DNA from 3 places in the Micromonospora sp. WMMD1082 genome. Region 1 is predicted to be linked to each of the others. Evidence: riboswitches for the same ligand, from Rfam matches in the RefSeq annotation. Region 1 holds a riboswitch; each other region holds the start of a gene.
The links. Region 1 has a riboswitch for cobalamin ahead of O7615_RS29615 (acyl-CoA thioesterase). Riboswitches for the same ligand answer to the same signal wherever they lie in the genome.
Positions count from the first base shown of each region.

Region 2: another riboswitch for cobalamin. It lies ahead of O7615_RS17300 (peptidase); the one in region 1 lies ahead of O7615_RS29615 (acyl-CoA thioesterase).
Region 3: another riboswitch for cobalamin. It lies ahead of O7615_RS25050 (ribonucleoside-diphosphate reductase subunit alpha); the one in region 1 lies ahead of O7615_RS29615 (acyl-CoA thioesterase).

Region 1 covers NZ_JARUBM010000002.1:6,407,789-6,411,259, forward strand. Annotated here, with positions in the region: gene nudC (NAD(+) diphosphatase) at 1-755, shown strand, start outside; gene O7615_RS29615 (acyl-CoA thioesterase) at 910-1,434, opposite strand; cobalamin riboswitch at 1,573-1,722, opposite strand; gene O7615_RS29620 (ABC transporter ATP-binding protein) at 1,995-3,471, shown strand, end outside.
Region 2 covers NZ_JARUBM010000002.1:3,735,513-3,738,983, reverse strand. Annotated here, with positions in the region: gene O7615_RS17305 (hypothetical protein) at 17-505, opposite strand; gene O7615_RS17300 (peptidase) at 542-1,585, opposite strand; cobalamin riboswitch at 1,684-1,819, opposite strand; gene O7615_RS17295 (hypothetical protein) at 2,399-2,803, shown strand; partial or broken gene O7615_RS17290 (transposase family protein) at 2,811-3,471, opposite strand, start outside.
Region 3 covers NZ_JARUBM010000002.1:5,446,648-5,450,118, reverse strand. Annotated here, with positions in the region: gene O7615_RS25055 (ribonucleotide-diphosphate reductase subunit beta) at 1-98, opposite strand, end outside; gene O7615_RS25050 (ribonucleoside-diphosphate reductase subunit alpha) at 95-2,434, opposite strand; cobalamin riboswitch at 2,616-2,825, opposite strand; gene O7615_RS25045 (histidine phosphatase family protein) at 2,892-3,471, opposite strand, start outside.

The sequences.
Region 1 (3,471 bases):
CCCTGGCGGCGGCGGCCGGCCAGACCGCCCTGCTGGGCCTCGACGGCACCACGGCGACCTTCGCCGCCGACCTGAGCGCGGCCGAGGAGGCCGACGCGCTCCGGCTCGGTGCCGCGCACGCCAGCGCCGACCTGCGCAGCCTGGCCGCCACGCTGCCCGGCCCGCTCGCCGCCACCCTGGCGTACGCGCGCGGAATGCTCTACTGGAACCGGCACACCGGATACTGCGGCACCTGCGGCGCGGCGACCGCCAGCGCGCACGCCGGTCACCTGCGGGTGTGCCAGGGCCCGGAGTGCGGCCGGCAACTGTTTCCCCGGATCGAGCCCGCCGTCATCGTGCTGGTGGAAGGCCCCGGTCCCCGACCACGCTGCCTGCTCGCCCGCCATCACGGCGCCGGCCCGGACAACTTCTCCCTGCTGGCCGGGTTCGTCGAGATCGGGGAGAGCCTGGAGGGTGCCGTGCGCCGCGAGGTCGCCGAGGAGGCCGGGGTCGCGATCGGCACGGTGACCTACCGTGGCTCACAGGGCTGGCCCTTCCCGGCCGGCCTCATGGTCGGCTTCGTCGCCCAGGCCGTCGACGAGAGCATCACCGTGGACGGCACGGAGCTACTGGCGGCGCGGTGGTTCAGCCGCGCCGAGATCGTCGAACGCGTCGTCGACGGGCCCGGCTCGGGTCCGGTCGACTCCATCGGCGGTCGGCTGCTGCGCTCCTGGGCCGGCCTCGATGGGCACGATCGCCAGCCCCGGCCGGTCTGACCCGTCGGCCGGCCCGGCCACGGCCGCCACGCCCCCGGGTGGGCGGCACCGACGGCCAGGCCAGCGGAGCGAGGTCGGCGGGGCGCGGTCAGCAGGCGCGGTCAGCAGGCGCGATCGGCGGAGCGCGGTCAGCGGGCGCGATCGGCGGGCGCGGTCAGGGGATGTCGGCCGGCGCGTCGAGCAGGGCGTGGCGCAGGGCCAACCGGTGCTCGCGACGGATCTCGGCCTCCCGGTAGCGACGCCGGTCGCCGTCGGTCTCCGGCAGCAGCGGCGGCACCGGGCGCGGGTGGCCGGCGTCGTCCACGGCCACCATCACCAGGTGCGCGGTGGCCACGTCGGTGGGCGGTACGGCGCGGTCCCACCGGTCGGCGGTGACCCGCACCGCCACCTCCATCGAGCTGCGGCCGGCCCAGGTGATCCGGGCGTCCACGTGCACCACGTCGCCGACCCGCACGGCCCGCAGGAACGCCGTCTCGTCGATGGCCGCGGTCACCGCCGGCCCGTCCGAGTGTCGGGCGGCCACCACCCCGGCGACCGAGTCGATCAGGTTGAGGATCCGGCCGCCGTGGACCGTACCCATGAGGTTGGTGTGGTGCTGGTCCATGATCTGCGACAGGGTCAGGTGCGACGCCGACGGTGGGCGACCGTCGATCGCGATGGTCTCGGGCACTCTGGTCATCCGTCCTCGGGAAGCAGGCCACCGGCATCGAGGGCGCGCACGTCGAGGACCGCCGACGACTGGCGTACGGCGAGTCACCCGCCCGACCCACCCGCGAGGCCGACGGCAGCGCACACACCTCGTGTGCGCGGCGCGGGCAGGTCTTCGGACTCGCGGGCGTCGCCGGGCGTCGCCCGGTCCTCCTACTGGCCGTCGCTTCCCGGACCCACCCGGGTCCAGTGCCGATGACGGCGGTCGTTCCCACTCACCGCTGCGGGGCAGTCCCGGACTTCCACCGGGTTCCCTCTTGCGACGCCCGACCGGGGTGGCCGGGCGAACCAGCGCCGCAGCCACGATATCCGCCGCCGGGATGGACCCGGGCACTCACCACCGCCGGTGTGAGGTTGCTCGCCCGACGGTCCGCTCCCCGCCGGGCCGGCCGTACGGTCTGCACTGCCGGTCGTAGCGGTGGCCGTGCGGGAATCGGTGGCCGTCCGCTCGTCGTGATGGCCGGCCGGAAATGGCGCCAGGCCGTGATCGCGGGTTAGCCTGCCCTAACTTGTCGGGGGAGTGAGGCGGGGATGGCACCGAGCACGGCGCGGCTGATCGGCGGGATGTTCTGGCGCCAGCGCCGGGACACCGCCCTGTGTGCCACCTTCTGGTCCCTGCACCAGGTGTGCGAGGCACTCGTCCCGGTGGCGATCGGCCTGGTCATCGACCAGGCCGTGGGGACGGGGTCGACCTCGGCGATGGTCTGGTCCGTGCTGGGCATCTTCGCGCTGTTCACCGCCCTCACCATGGGGTGGCGGTCGGGCTTCTGGTTCCTCTCCAAGGCGATGGTGGAGGAGTCGCACGCGTTGCGGATGCGGGTGGTCCGGCGCGTCGTCGGCGGGCGGGGCATCCGGACCAGACGCCAGAGCGGTGAACTGCTCTCGATCGCGACCTCCGACACCCAGTCCGCCGCCGAGTTGCTCGAACTGGGCAGCCGGGGCGTGAGCGCGCTGCTCGGCCTGACGGTGTCGACGATCGTGCTGCTGCGCATCGACTGGTCACTCGGACTCGGGCTGGTGGTGGGCGTACCGATCCTGGTGCTCGGGCTCAACGCGCTCGGACCGCTCGTGGGGCGGCACACGTCGGCGCAGCAGCAGGCCATCGGTCGGGCCGCCGCCACGGCGTCGGATCTCCTGCGCGGGCTCCGACCGCTGCGCGGCTTCGGTGGCGTGACCGAGGCCGCCCGCCGTTACCGTACGGCCAGCCGCACGTCGCTGCGCGCCAGCGTCGGCACGGTCAAGGCCGGTGCCACGTTCGTCGGCGCCTCGACGTTCACCACCGGCCTGCTGATCACGGTGGTGGCCGCCCTGGCGGGCTGGTACGCCCTGCAGGGGCGGATCACGGTCGGGCAGCTCATCACGATCGTCGGGCTGGCCACGTTCATCACCGATCCGGTGCTCAACCTCGCCGACTGCGTCTTCCGGCTGGCAACGGCCCGGGCCAGCGCGGCCCGCGTGGCCGAGGTGCTCGCCGCACCCGAACGGGCCCCGTCCGGCGTACGGGCGGCGCAGGCGGGCACGCTGGCCCTCGACGAGGTGCACACGCCCGGCCTGGACGGCGTCGGCCTCGCCGTGCGGCCCGGCGAGATGCTCGGTGTGGTCACCGGCGAGACCGTCACCGCCGATGACGTCACCGACCTGCTCTCCGGCGCGCGGTCGCCCGAGCGGGGCGAGGTGACGCTGGCCGGCACGCCGATGCGGGAGCTGGACGTCGACTCGCTGCGCCGGGCCGTGCTCGTCGAGCCGCACGGGGTCGACCTGCTCGGCGCCACCCTGCGTGAAGTACTGCAGACCGGGGACGACCGGGACGACGCCACGTTGAGCGCCGGCATCGCGGCGGCCTCCGTCGGTGACCTGCTCGCCGACGGCGACGCCGGGCTGGACCGCGAGCTGACCGACCACGGCCTGAACCTCTCCGGCGGTCAGCGGCAGCGGATCGCCCTGGCCCGCGCGCTGCTGGCCGACCGGCCGGTCACCGTCTTCCGCGACCCGACGACAGCGGTCGACG
Region 2 (3,471 bases), 2.7 Mb from region 1:
GCAGGTTACACGCAGGTCAGGGCGCGGTGATGCTGGGTGCCGCGCCAGCGCCGAAGGACCAGCCCTCGACCGTACCCGGCGCCGGGTTGTAGCTGGTCGCCCCCAACGTGCTGTACGTCCACGCGGCACCGCTGCCGGAGGCGTGCCAGTACGACCAGTACGCGCTGGCCGGTGGCGTGTTGATGCAGGGTTCCGTCGCGGCGGTCGGCTGTCCGTTGATCCGGCAGATGAAGGCCAACCCCCACCGTTGCGTACCGGTCACCGCGAAGCCGGCACCCTGCAGGGCAGCCAGCCCGGTCGCCGGGTCACCGGGAGCACACGCCACCTGGACACCCCCGCCGAGCGGGCCGTAGTCGACCACCACGGTGACCCCGGAGGTACCGGGGCACGCGGCAGCCTGCGCAGCCCGGGGAGACGGCTCGACAGCGATCAGCCCTACGGCGACGACGGCGGCCGCCACCAGGCCGGCGAGCCACCGGCGGACGGGATGCTGGACACGGGACATGGACACTCCTTCGGTGGGACGGATTCTTTCGGGTGGTCAGCGGCAGGGCAGGATGGGCGCGCCGGGAGTCGCGGTGGCGGCGGAAAGCCGGGCGTATCCGGTGCCGGTCAGGCCGAGGACGGCCTGGGCGGTGGCGCGGGTGGCGGTGTCCGGGTCGAAGGCGCCGCCGTCGAAGTCGACCGCGCCCCGGTCGGCCACCGGCGCGGCGCAACCGACCTGCAGACCGGCCAGGAAGACGCGGGCCCGCAACCAGGCCAGTGGCCTACCGCCGTCGCGCAGCGCCTGTGCCGCCAGCCCGGTGCTGTTGGCGTTCGCGATCCCGCCGGCGTTGGCGAACCCGCCGTCGACGTGCTGCACGGACACCAGCCAGCGCAGGCCCGCGGCGGCGTCGGCCCACCGGCCCGCGGCCCGCAACGCCTGCACCACGACGGCGGTGGCGTCCACATCGGAGACGCAGACCGGCTGCGCCGGCAGCAGCGGATAGCCGCCGTCCGGGCACCGGGTACCGGCCAGCCACCCGGCGGCGACCGCCGGTACGCCCTGGGCGGTGCGGTCCAGCGCGAGGAGCGCGAACGACTGGCTGAACGCGTTGCTGAAGTCGCCCCACGCTGACCGGTCAGTGAACCGGCCGCTGGGCGTCTGCAGCGACAGCAACCGGGCGACGAGATCCACACCGCCGACGTCGGTCGGGTCGCCACCGCGTACCGCCACGGCGAGGGCCAGCTTGGCGGTCGCACCCGCGTACGCCTCCGGGGCGCTGTCGCCGACATACCCGTCCCGGACCTCCGGTCGGCTGACCCAGGCCAGAGCCCGCGCCCCGAAGTCGTCGGCGACACCGGCAGCGGCGAACGCGAGAACCGCGTCGAGAGTCAGCCCCTGGTCCGGATACGCGACGCCGTCGAAGACGGCCTCGAAACGTTCCCCGTCGACCAACTGGCGAGCCAACCAGCCAGCAGCCGCGTCCGACCGAACCGCACCGACCTGAACGGGTGCGGCGATCGCCGGGGTGGTGAGAGTGAGAGCGGTGAGCACACCGCAGAACAGGGCGAGCAGGCGGTACCGGCTCAGGCGGACGACCATCGGAAGCGCCCTTTCCGGCCCGGCGGTCGTCAGAAACCCGGCCCACCCGGACGGGTACGACGGGCCGGCCTCCGACCCGTGGGCCACGACGGGTGAGAAGCAGGACTCGCGGGCACGGCAGGTATTCGGGCTCGCCACCAGGGATACCCCCGGCGGCCCACCGTTGCGGGCCAGCGCCGGACTTCGACCGGACTTCCCCCACACGCACACGCGGCTGTTCAGTTGTCGCGCCAGTCTCGTCCGCCTCCAGAGCCGCTGTCAATCCGCGACCGGACGCGTACAACATGCAAGGCGAACCAGACGTCCGGTCGCCTCGACCAAGGTCGTCCTGTTTTCCGAACCCGAAGCTGTGGCCCGGTCATGAACTCGACCGGCCCCGGCTGCCGTGAGCCGCGAGCGTGGCTGGATCCTCGGGTTCCTCGATTTTTGGTGGCCGCGACACTCAGGCCGAACCCGGGCGCCGAACGAACTCGCGGCCCTTCAGGCAATCTCCCGCGTGTTCCTCGGATCCGGCGCCGTCGAGCGCTGAAACCCCGGGATGCAGCCCAGCGTGCGAGCGTGGGCGCCGCCTCGGGCTCGGCGCACCGTGGGCAACGTGCACGAGATCGCCCAGCGGCAGGCAGCGCGTCCCGGACCGGGTGACGGCGGCCAACCTGAGGCGGCGCTACACCGGTGCCCACCGCGCCGGGTTCGGCCCGGCGTCCGGCCACTGGCCCACGTCAATGACGCTGTGCGACGAACTGAGGCTGAGACCAGCTCGTCCTTGGTGTGCGGCGCCGATAAGCGGATGCCACAAGGATGATCGTTGGAGTGATGTTTCATCACGATCAGTACGGTGTGGTGGTGACGGGCAACCGGGTCGTTAGCCAAGGTAAGCGCCTCGCGTGGGGTGCCGGGCTTCTCGTGCTGGGTGTGGTGCTGTACGGGCTGGCCCGGTCCTTGCATTCCAACGATGTGCTGGACGGGCTTGACAAGATCTTCGGCGTCGTCGGGGGCGCGGCCGGCTTCCTCGGGCTCGTCCTGACCGTCCGGGCGATACGGCCTGATGGTGGCCCTGCCGACACTCGTGGCGGGCGTGCGGAGCCAGCGGCGTTGGACGGGCTCGCCGCCGCGGTGGAGCAGGTGTGGCGCCCGGAGCTGCGCCGTCGCCGGCTCGCCAACCCGCACCCGTTGCCCGTCGCCTGGACCACGATCGGCCCGCTGATCGCCGATCACTGAGCCATTTTCATCCTGGGTAGCGATTGGTTTCGACGTCGTGCAGGACCAGGATGTCTTGGACGATCGCGGTGGCTCGGCGTGGGCAGCAGCGTAGCCTGACCAGGACTTTCCAGGTCTTGAGCGTGGCGATCGCGCGTTCGCCGCGGGCGCGGATCTTCGCGTGGGCCCGGTTCACGGCCTTCTGCCGGCGTGACAGCTTCGGCCGGAAGCGGCGCCGCTTGAACGGCGTGCGCACGCTGCCGTGGGCGCCCTGGTAGCCCTTGTCGGCGAAGGTCATCACGTCCGCGCTGGTCAGGGCCTCAAGGATGCCGTGATGGCGGGCGGCGGTCAGGTCGTGGGTCGAGCCGGGTAGTGCCGGTGATGCCCACACGAGCCGGCCGGAGGCGTCCGCGATGACCTGCACGTTCACACCGTGGCGTTTGTGCTTGCCGCTGTAGTAGGGCTTCTGCTCGGCGACCCGGTCGATGGGAATCAGCGTGCCGTCCAGGATCGCGTACGCCAACAGCCGGATGCGTCGCATCGCGGTGTCCAGGTCGTCGGCTGCCGCGCTGAGCAGGTTTATCACCTCTTGGACGTAGCGCCAGGCGGTGGCGACGCCGACCTCGAAGCCGGCCGCGAGTCGGGTGTATGTATCGCCGATAGCAGATGCGCCAGAGCGAGCAGCGCCT
Region 3 (3,471 bases), 960 kb from region 1:
CGCATCGGCCGCAGGGTCAGGTCCATGCCCGGGTCGAGCAGCAGGTGCCGCGAGCCGGCGCTGCTGGTGCTGGTGCTGGGTTCGGAAACGGTGGTCATTGGCATGCCTCGCAGCTTTCGGGGTTTTCCAGGGAGCAGGCCAGCGCCTCGTCGTCGGTCACCGTGACGAGCGGTGTGACCGCCCGGGTGGCGGTCGGCGTGACGGCGACGGTGGCCTGCTGGATCCGCGTCGCCGGGCGCGAACGCAGGTAGTAGGTGGTCTTCAGCCCGGACTTCCAGGCGTACAGGTACATCGAGGAGAGCTTGCCGATGGTCGGCGCGCTCATGAACAGGTTCAGCGACTGCGACTGGTCGATGTACGGCGCGCGGGCCGCCGCCAGGTCGATCAGGGCCCGCTGCGGCAACTCCCACGCGGTACGGAACAGCTCCCGCACGTCCGTCGGCAGCTCGGCGATGGCCTGTACCGACCCTTCGGCGCGTTTGATCTGCTCGCGGATGGGTGCCGTCCAGAGCCCGCGCGCCTTCAGCTCGCGGACCAGATAGGTGTTGATCTGGAGGAACTCCCCGGACATCGTCTCCCGCTTGAACAGGTTGGACACCTGCGGTTCGATGCACTCGTAGCAGCCGGCGATCGAGGCGATCGTCGCGGTCGGCGCGATCGCCACCAGCAGCGAGTTCCGCAGGCCGTGTGCGGCGATCGTCTCGCGCAGCGCGGCCCACCGCGGCACCTGGGTGACGTCGGCGCCCCAGAGGTCGGGGTGCAACTCGCCCCGGGCCGCCCGGGTCTCGGCGTACGCCGGATGCGGGCCGAACCGCTCGGCGAGCCCGGCCGACGTCTCCAGCGCGGTCAGGAAGACCTCCTCCTGCACCCGGGTCGACAGCTCCCGGGCCTGCGCGGAGTCGAACGGCAGCCGCAGCGTGAAGAACGCGTCCTGCAGACCCATCAGCCCGAGCCCGACGGGGCGCCAGCGGGGGTTCGACGCGGCGGCCTGCTCGGCCGGGTAGTAGTTGATGTCGATCACCCGGTCGAGGAAGACCACCGCCGTGCGGACGGTCGCGCGCAGCCGCTCCCAGTCGACCCCGTCGGCGGTGACGTGCGCGCCCAGGTTGACCGACCCCAGGTTGCAGACCGCGGTCTCGGCGTCGTCGTTGACCTCCAGGATCTCGGTGCACAGATTGGACAGATGGATGGTGTTGCCCGGCCCGCCGGTCTGGTTGGACAGCCGGTTCGAGGCGTCCTTGAACGTCATCCACCCGTTGCCGGTCTGCGCGAGGGTGCGCATCATCCGCCCGTACAGCTCGCGGGCCTTGACGGTCCGGACCGCCTTCTTCTCCGCCGCCCGGTACGCCTCGTCGAACGCCTCGCCGAACAGGTCGGGCAGCTCCGGCGCCTCGGAGGGGTCGATCAGCGACCAGTCGCCGTCCGCCTCGACCCGCCGCATGAACTCGTCCGGGATCCAGTTGGCCAGGTTCAGGTTGTGCGTACGCCGGGACTCCTCGCCGGTGTTGTCCCGCAGCTCCAGGAACTCCTCGATGTCCGGATGCCACGGCTCCAGGTACACGCAGGCCGCGCCCTTGCGACGGCCGCCCTGGTTGACCGCCGCCACCCCGGCGTCGAGCGTCTTGAGAAACGGCACGATGCCGTTCGACCGGCCGTTGGTCCCCCGGATCAACGCGCCACGACCCCGCACCCGCGACCAGGAGATGCCGATGCCGCCGGAGAACTTCGACAGCTTCGCGACCTGGTGATAGCGCTCGTAGATCGAGTCCAGTTCGTCGCGCGGCGAGTCGACCAGGAAACACGACGACATCTGGGTGTGCCGGGTACCGGAGTTGAACAGCGTCGGTGAACTCGGCAGGTAGGCCAGGCTCGACATCAGCCGGTAGAAGTCGATCGCCTCGCCCGGCGACTCGGAGAGCCCGCAGGCGACCCGCAGCAGCCAGTACTGCGGGGTCTCCACCACCAGCCGGGTCTCCGGATGCCGCAGCAGGTACCGGTCCGCGACCGTACGCAGGCCGAAGTACTCGAACCGCAGGTCACCATCCGGGTCGATGGCGTCGTCCAGCTTGCGCGCGTTGCGGGCCACGAACTCCGCGGTGCCGTCGCCGATCAGCCCCAGGCCGTGCGCGTACCGGATCGACTGGCTGAAGCTCGCCACCTGCTGCCCGCGCACCTCCTTGTCCACGTACGCGGCCAGCAGTCGGGCGGCCAGCTTCGAGTACTGCGGCTCCTCGCCGATCAGCTCCGCCGCCGTCTGGATCGACAGCTTGTCCAGCTCGGCGGTGGTGGCGCCGTCGTACAGGCCGCTGATCGTCTTCGTCGCCACCCGCAGCGGATCGATCTCGTCCAGGTCGGCGACCCAGCGCTCCACCGCCTTGACGATCTTGTTGACGTCCACCGGCTCGGTGGCGCCGTTCCGCTTGCGGACCTGCATCACGTGCCGGCGTAGCTCCGGCCCCGCCTGCTCCTGGGTCACCGTCACGGTCCCCCTCCTCACGCCCGTCCCCAAGGTCGAGGGCGCGCAGGGAGGACGCCGCCGGTCACCCGACGGCAGGCTTGCCCGGCTGACCAGCTGGTGGCGTCGGCCGTCCCGCGCGGCCTTCGACCGCCGCACGCGACGCGTGCGGCGCACTGGCAGGTCTTCGGACTCGTGGGCGTCGTGCTCGCGTCTACTGGCCGTCGCTTCCCAGACCCGGCGGGCCCAGTGCTTGTGTGACGGCGGTCGTTCCCACTCACCGCTGCGGGGCAGTCCCGGACTTCCACCGGGTTCCCTGTTGCCTCGACCACCGTGGATTGACGGTCGAACCAGCTGCGGCTAACACCATATATGGGCACAGCAGAAAGTTGGCAACACCAGATGGTGTGTCGGGCGAGTCACAGCGCCGGGTCGCTCACGGCGCGCGTCGTCGCCCTGGACGCCCCGCGTGGTCCAGCCGGCCCGCCGTCGTCCGCAGCGTCCAGCGCCCGGGGTCGCCGCGGAGCACGGTCGCGGTCAGCGGCGCGATGTCGATCCGCCAGAACGATGCCGGCCCGGCGCCGATCGCGTTCACCACCAGGGCACGGATCACCATCGGATGGGTGACCGCGACGAGCGTGCGTACGGTGCCGGGCACGGCACGCAGCCAGTGGCCGGTCCGGTCGAGCAGGTCGTGCAGCGATTCGCCGCCGTGCGGGGCCGCCCGCGCCTCGGTCAGCCACGACTCGACCTCGGCCGGCCGCTCGGCCACCAGGTCGTCGAGCGTACGACCGGCCCAGCGGCCGAGATCGGCGTCGCGCAACCCGTCGTCGACGGTCGGCGCGAGCCCGAGCGCGGCGGCGGTCTGCACGCAGCGCCGCGCCGGCCCGCAGCGGACCTCGTCGGCCCGGGGCAGCAGCTGGGCCAGGGCGGTCGCGTCGGCCAGCCCATGCGCGTCGAGGGGCTCGTCCCGGGGAAAGGCGACCGCCCGGGTGGCCGCCGTGGGCGCGTGGCTG